DNA from 3 places in the Acidisoma sp. S159 genome. Region 2 is predicted to be linked to each of the others. Evidence: predicted binding sites of a transcription regulator. Region 2 holds the regulator's gene; each other region holds the start of a gene.
The links. Region 2 encodes HrcA, which represses chaperone genes, less so after heat shock. Its sites were predicted from a motif close to GTTNGCACTCNCNNNNNGNGAGTGCNAAC; they were not measured.
Positions count from the first base shown of each region.

Region 1 (2,267 bases), on a different contig from region 2:
GACTGCACGATGGCTTCCAACAGCGGCAGAAGCGTCTGCAGGTTGGAGAGCTTCTTCTCGTGGATGAGAATGTACGGGTCGTCGAGCTGCGCCGTCATCTTCTCGGCGTTGGTGATGAAGTAGGGGCTCATGTAGCCGCGATCGAACTGCATGCCCTCGACGACATCGAGTTCAGTCTGGATGCCCTTGGCTTCCTCGACGGTGATGACACCCTCGTTGCCGACCTTCTGCATTGCTTCCGCGATCATGCGGCCGATCTCGCCTTCGCCATTGGCGCTGATCGTGCCGACCTGGGCGATCTCGGCCTCGGTCGTGATCTTCTTGGTGCGCTTGGCGAGTTCCTCGACGACGGCGACAACCGCCTTGTCGATGCCGCGCTTGAGGTCCATCGGGTTCATACCGGCGGAAACGGCCTTGCCGCCCTCACGGATGATCGAGTGCGCCAGCACGATCGCCGTCGTGGTGCCGTCGCCGGCCACGTCGTTGGTCTTGCTCGCGACTTCACGCACCATCTGCGCGCCCATGTTCTCGAACTTGTCGGCGAGCTCGATTTCCTTGGCGACGGTAACGCCGTCCTTGGTGATGCGCGGGGCGCCATAGCTCTTGTCGATGACGACGTTGCGGCCCTTGGGGCCGAGTGTCACCTTCACCGCGTCGGCGAGAACGTCAACGCCACGAAGCATGCGGCTGCGAGCGTCGGCGCCGAAGCGCACATCTTTGCTGGCCATATATGTTTTCTCCTTCTAAGTCAGGTCTCAAATGGGTAGCCCCCGGCGCTCGAGGCTTTCCTGGTGTGCCTACCGCGATGACCGGTTTCTATCCCGGGCCGGGTTTGTCAGCGTGCCGTCATTTTGCCGACGGCTGGCCCTCGACGATGCCCATGATGTCGCTCTCCTTCATGATGATGAGTTCCTCGCCATCAAGCTTGACCTCTGTGCCGGACCACTTGCCGAACAGGATGCGGTCGCCGGCCTTGACGTCGAGGGCAACGATCTCGCCGGTCTCGTTGCGGGCGCCCGGGCCAACGGCGATGACTTCGCCTTCCATCGGCTTCTCTTGGGCGGTGTCGGGGATAATAATGCCGCCACGGGTCTTTTCTTCGGCCGTGACGCGGCGGACAACCACGCGGTCGTGGAGGGGACGAAACTTCATGTTTCTAATCCTATGAATTGGGCGCGCAATACGTTAGCGGCACCAATTTCGCCGCCGATCGCGAGCCGGCACCTACAAAAAATAGCACTCTTCGCGTAAGTGTGCCAGGACCGCCACCAGTTCTCTGGCGACCACCTGTGCGGCAAAGAGCCAATCATCTATGTGGTGATTGGCACCATCCGCGTGTGACGCCCAGCCGCCTGCGCCGTCTATCCTGCCATTAGCGGCGCTACGCCTACCCAGGCGCCGATGCTGGGCCCACATAGACCCACCCTCCCTTCGTCACGTCTTCCGCGTGGATGCCAACGCCCTGGTAGAATAGCCAGTGGCCCATCTCCCAGCCCCAGACACGGTGTCCATAAGTTGGGTGGCTCACCCAGTGAAGGGTTCCATCGGCCGTGCCGCGAGGAGGCATGCATACGTCCACTATGTCGGTCTCCTCTCAACAGATAACTATGGGCGCCTGCCGTCGTGACTGGTTTTACCAGGGCACCGTCTCGCCGCGGTAATTGAAGTAGCGAAGACCTGGCTTCCCGGCTAGCGCCTCAAGGGCATCGACGACGCCTGGGATGCTCTCCTCGATGCTGAGGTTTGCCTGCGGACCACCCATGTCCGTCCGCACCCAGCCCGGGTCCACCAGCGCCAGATTGCGTCCAGCGTGCCTGACGGCGTAGGAGCGCATCAGCGTGTTCAATGCCGCCTTGCTGGCCCTGTAAACCTCCCAGCCGCCCGATTCATTGAGGCTTACGCTGCCCAAGCTGGATGACATTGCCGCAATCGTTCCCTCCGGTCGGACAAGGTCCCCAAGCGCTTCGATGATCCGCATCGGGCTCAACGCGTTGGTCACCATGATCCGGTTGAATTCCTCGGTGGAGATGCTGTCCACCCGATCGCCGGCTCCAAGCGAGACGCCCGCGTTGAGGAATAGGAGGTCAATCTGACTGCCGGATAGTCGCTTCCGGAGCGCGTTCACGGCGTCAGGGGCGGTCACCTCAAGCTGTTCGATCGCGAGCCTTCCGGCCGACTGCTCCGCGACCTTGTGGAGGTCGGTATGGGAGCCACCCCGCACGGTCGCAATAACGGACCAGCCGCGTGATAGCCATTCCCGGGAGAGA
Region 1 is NZ_LMUG01000091.1:30,762-33,028, forward strand. It holds gene groL (chaperonin GroEL) at 1-728, opposite strand, end outside; gene groES (co-chaperone GroES) at 847-1,152, opposite strand; gene GSQ92_RS27340 (SDR family NAD(P)-dependent oxidoreductase) at 1,634-2,267, opposite strand, start outside.
Region 1: the regulator HrcA is predicted to act here: its motif matches at 1,233-1,261, upstream of groES (co-chaperone GroES).

Region 2 (2,267 bases):
AAGAACTATTCCTCCTGGTCACTGCGAGGCTGGCTCATCATGCGCCTCTCCGGCCTGCCATTTCACGAGGAAACGGCATCGCCCGACGATCCGGTCGCGCGCGCGGAGCTGCTTCTGCAATCATCGTCCATTCGACTACCGATGCTCATCCACGGCGAGATATCCATATGGGACACGCTCGCGATAGCCGAATACCTCAATGAGCTGAGACCAGATGCGCGCATGCTGCCTGAGGAACCCAAGGCACGCGCGCTGTGCCGCGCTATCAGCGGCGAAATGCATTCGGGCTTTTCGGCTCTGCGCAACTCGCTGCCCATGAATCTCCACGCCCATCGCCCCGGCTTCAAACTCTGGTCCGCGGCGCGCAGCGACATCGATCGAATCCTGGAAATCTGGGAAGAATGCCTCAATGAATGGGGTGGCCCCTTCCTATTCGGAGCACGCCCCTCGGTCGCAGACGCAATGTATGCGCCCGTCGTCACTCGCCTGCAGACCTACGATGTCGCGGTGGGAGGGCGTTCGGCCGGGTATTGCCGCACCATCCTGGCGTGGCCCGAGATGGTCGAATGGGTGGCCGCCGCACAGGAAGAACCTCAGGAAATTACCGAATTGGAGCTCGATTTCTGACGCCGGACCATCAACCTAGTTCCGGAACATGTCAAAGACATGAACGGGCGGAAAGTCTTTCTGTGGGACAATCTGACAGATATGTGACTTCCGGGCATCACCCGAGCAAGCGTCCCACAACCCGGGCGGTGTAATCCACAACCGGTATCACCCGTCCGTAATTGAGACGGGTCGGCCCGATCACCCCGATGGCGCCCACGATCCGGTCCCGCGCGTTGCGGGCCGGCGCCACGATCATCGAGACGCCGGCGCTGCCGAACAAGCCGCTTTCGGCGCCGATGAAGATCCGCACCCCGTCCGAGGTCTCGGCGAGTTCCAGCAGGCGCAGCATCGTCTCCTGCGTCTCAAGGCGCTCAAACAGTGTCTGGATCGAGGCGAGCTTCTCGATCTGATCGACATCGGCGAGCAGCCGCGCCTGACCCCGTACAATGAGGTTGCCGCCCCGCCCCTCTCCGCCCCAGGTAGCAAGCCCGGCCTCGATAATGCTGGCGGCCAGTTCGTTGAGGGTGGTGCGGTCCTGCGCCATCTCATCCCGCACATCCAGCTTGAACTCCGCCAGAGTTCGCCCGGCGAGGCGCGCGTTGAGAAAGTTGCTCGCCTCCTGCAAAGCTGAGGGCGGCACGCCCAGCGGGATGTCGATCACCCGATTCTCGACCTGTCCGTCGGACGAGACCAAGACCACCAGCGCCCGGCCCGAGGCGAGCGGCACGAATTCGATGTGCTTCAGCGCGCCTTCCGCCTTCGGCGCCAGAACGAGCCCGGCGGCCGAGGAGAGGCCCGAGAGCAGCAGCGAGGCTTCCGCCAGCGTGTCCTGCAGGCTGCGGCCATGGCTGAGCAAAGCCACATCGATGGCGTCGCGATCCTCCTCCGCCAGTTCGCCGAATTGCAGCAGCCCGTCCACGAACAGCCGCAGACCGCGATCGGTCGGCAATCGTCCGGCTGAGACGTGCGGCGAGTAAAGTAGGCCTGCCTCGGTCAGATCCGCCATGACGTTGCGGATGGTGGCGGGGGACAGCGAGACTGGGAGGCGTCGTGACAAGGTGCGGCTGCCCATGGGCTCCCCGGTCTCGACATATTGCTCAACGATCTCCCGCAATACCGCCGCCGACCGCGGATCGAGTCCGGGCGGCAAAGGTGGCGAGGTCGGTGGCCAGGCACGGCCGCGGGACTCCATGGTGATAAGAACGATCCTCCAACGACTGATGACGTGCCAAACTACAGGATAGCACGCGACCTCGGGACAAGCCTCCGCCATGATACGACTGCAGCGCAGGTCACGCGCGCTCATGGAACGCTTCGGCCGGCTCCCGCCGGTGCTCGCGCAGCATTCCGGGCTTCTGCTGGTTCTCGGCGCTTACTCCGCCTTTGCGGCTCATGATGCGCTGGTCAAGGCGCTGGTCGCTCATTACGCCTCCGGCGAAATCCTCTTCATGCGCAGCCTGACGGTCGTCGTTCTCTGCCTCTCGCTCGGTGGGCGCGGGGTGATTACCCGCGGGCTCTTCTCTCCGGTGCGCAACAAGCTGCTCGTCCGCTCCTTCCTCACCCTCACGGCTTGGCTGCTTTATTATTCTTCGGCGCGCTATCTCGGCCTCGCCCAGCTGATCACGATCTACTTCGCAAGCCCGCTGATCGTCGCCGTG
Region 2 is NZ_LMUG01000032.1:355,313-357,579, forward strand. It holds gene GSQ92_RS09570 (glutathione S-transferase family protein) at 1-627, shown strand, start outside; gene hrcA (heat-inducible transcriptional repressor HrcA) at 725-1,801, opposite strand; gene GSQ92_RS09580 (DMT family transporter) at 1,914-2,267, shown strand, end outside.

Region 3 (2,267 bases), on a different contig from region 2:
CGGTCTCAAGCTTGATGCCGAGATCTTCGCTGATCACCTGGCCACCGGTCAGGATGGCGATGTCTTCCAGCATGGCCTTGCGGCGATCGCCGAAGCCCGGAGCCTTCACGGCCGCGATCTTCAGCCCGCCGCGCAGCTTGTTGACGACGAGGGTAGCAAGCGCCTCACCCTCGATGTCCTCGGCGATGATCAGCAGCGGCTTGCCCGACTGCACCACGGCTTCCAGCAGCGGCAGCATGGGCTGCAGACCAGACAGCTTCTTCTCGTGAATGAGGATGTACGGGCTTTCGAGGTCCGCAACCATCTTCTCGGGATTGGTAATGAAATACGGCGAGACATAGCCGCGGTCGAACTGCATGCCCTCGACGACGTCGAGCTCGGTCTCGATGCCCTTGCTCTCTTCGACGGTGATGACACCCTCGTTGCCGACCTTCTGCATGGCCTGGGAGATCTTTTCCCCGATATCGGCCTCGCCATTGGCGGAGATGGTGCCGACCTGCGCGGTCTCGAACGGCGTCGTGATCTTCTTGGAGCGGGTCTTCAGCTCTTCGACGACCAGGATGACGGCCTTGTCGATGCCGCGCTTGAGGTCCATCGGGTTCATGCCGGCGGCAACGGCCTTGAGGCCCTCGCGCACGATGGCCTGGGCCAGCACGGTCGCCGTCGTGGTGCCGTCACCGGCGAGGTCGTTGGTCTTGGAGGCCACTTCGCGCACCATCTGGGCGCCCATGTTCTCGAACTTGTCGGCAAGCTCGATTTCCTTGGCGACCGTCACGCCGTCCTTGGTGATGCGCGGGGCGCCGAAGCTCTTGTCGAGCACGACGTTACGGCCCTTGGGACCCAAGGTCACCTTCACCGCATCGGCGAGGATATCGACGCCGCGCAACAGGCGCGCGCGCGCATCGGTGGAAAAACGAACGTCTTTCGCTGCCATATTGAAAAAGTCCTTATTATTTCTGGGAGGAGTTGAAGCTAGAAAGCGCCGTTCAGGCCGCCTTCTTGGCCTCCACGCCGCCGGCGATCACGCCCATGATGTCGGACTCTTTCATGATCAGCAGCTCTTCGCCGTCGATCTTGACCTCGGTGCCCGACCACTTGCCGAACAGGATGCGGTCACCCTGCTTCACGTCCAGCGCGACGATTTCGCCACGCTCATTGCGGGCGCCGGAACCGACGGCCACGATCTCGCCCTCCATGGGCTTTTCCTTGGCGGTATCGGGGATGATGATCCCTCCCGCCGTCTTCTCTTCTGCCGTAAGACGGCGAACGACTACACGGTCGTGCAGGGGACGGAACTTCATTCGGATCGCTCCTGAATGCGGATGTTGCGCTTATGCCCCGCGCTGGCGGCCCTCAGTTTGCGGCACCGGCCTCACGCGATTGGCACTCTCTTCATGAGAGTGCCAGCGATCTAGAGGGTCACTTCCACGAAGTCAAGGCTACGGCAGCACTCTATGTAGATGAGTGCCAACCTACTGATTCGGCACGATTTATCTTGTTCCTGCGAAAAAGAGCCGCCATCATCCTGCTGACCCGCAGCCGCGGGAGCGCCACCCGAAGGAGCCACCCTCAAGTCCCTGACGATCACGAAGGATGCATTGATGCGAGCCACCGACCGCGGCGACTATCGGCTGACCACCGCCGAGATCCTCTATCACCTGCCGGATCATCCGGGTGTCCTTCAAAGCTATATCTGGCAGGACGTGGACCTCGCCCCGGATTTCCCCGGACTGAAGAAATTCCTCGATTTCTGGCAACGGGAGATCGAGGGCAAGCTGCATTCCGTTCGCGTCGGCGCCGCGACGCTCGGTGCCGCGCCCGCGCAATGGGCACAGGCCCCGGGTAGTCACGCGCTTCACTAGGTTTGCGACGGCGCTTTAGGGAGGGGCGCCGGAGGTCTTAAGGGCTCGATGCAGGCATACGCTGGCCGTGCTTTCGCAGGGCGGTGATCGCGGTATAAGCCGCCATGCCCTTCGATCTCGCCATTGCACGCGGCCGCGCGAGCGGCGTGCCCGCCACTCGATCGCGCCGCGCGGTGTCTGTCTGGCTTTTCCTCATCTGTTTCATGCTGCTCGGCATGATCGCCCTCGGCGGCGCCACGCGCCTGACCGGCTCGGGGCTCTCCATCATGGAATGGGCGCCGATCAGCGGGATTCTGCCGCCGCTGACGCACCAGGCCTGGGAGCATCTCTTCGCGCTCTACAAGCAGATCCCGCAATACAAGCTGGAGCATAGCGGGTTCGGCCTTTCGGGCTTTCAGCACATCT
Region 3 is NZ_LMUG01000091.1:8,494-10,760, forward strand. It holds gene groL (chaperonin GroEL) at 1-934, opposite strand, end outside; gene groES (co-chaperone GroES) at 987-1,301, opposite strand; gene GSQ92_RS27240 (Usg family protein) at 1,602-1,862, shown strand; gene GSQ92_RS27245 (COX15/CtaA family protein) at 1,967-2,267, shown strand, end outside.
Region 3: the regulator HrcA is predicted to act here: its motif matches at 1,380-1,408, upstream of groES (co-chaperone GroES).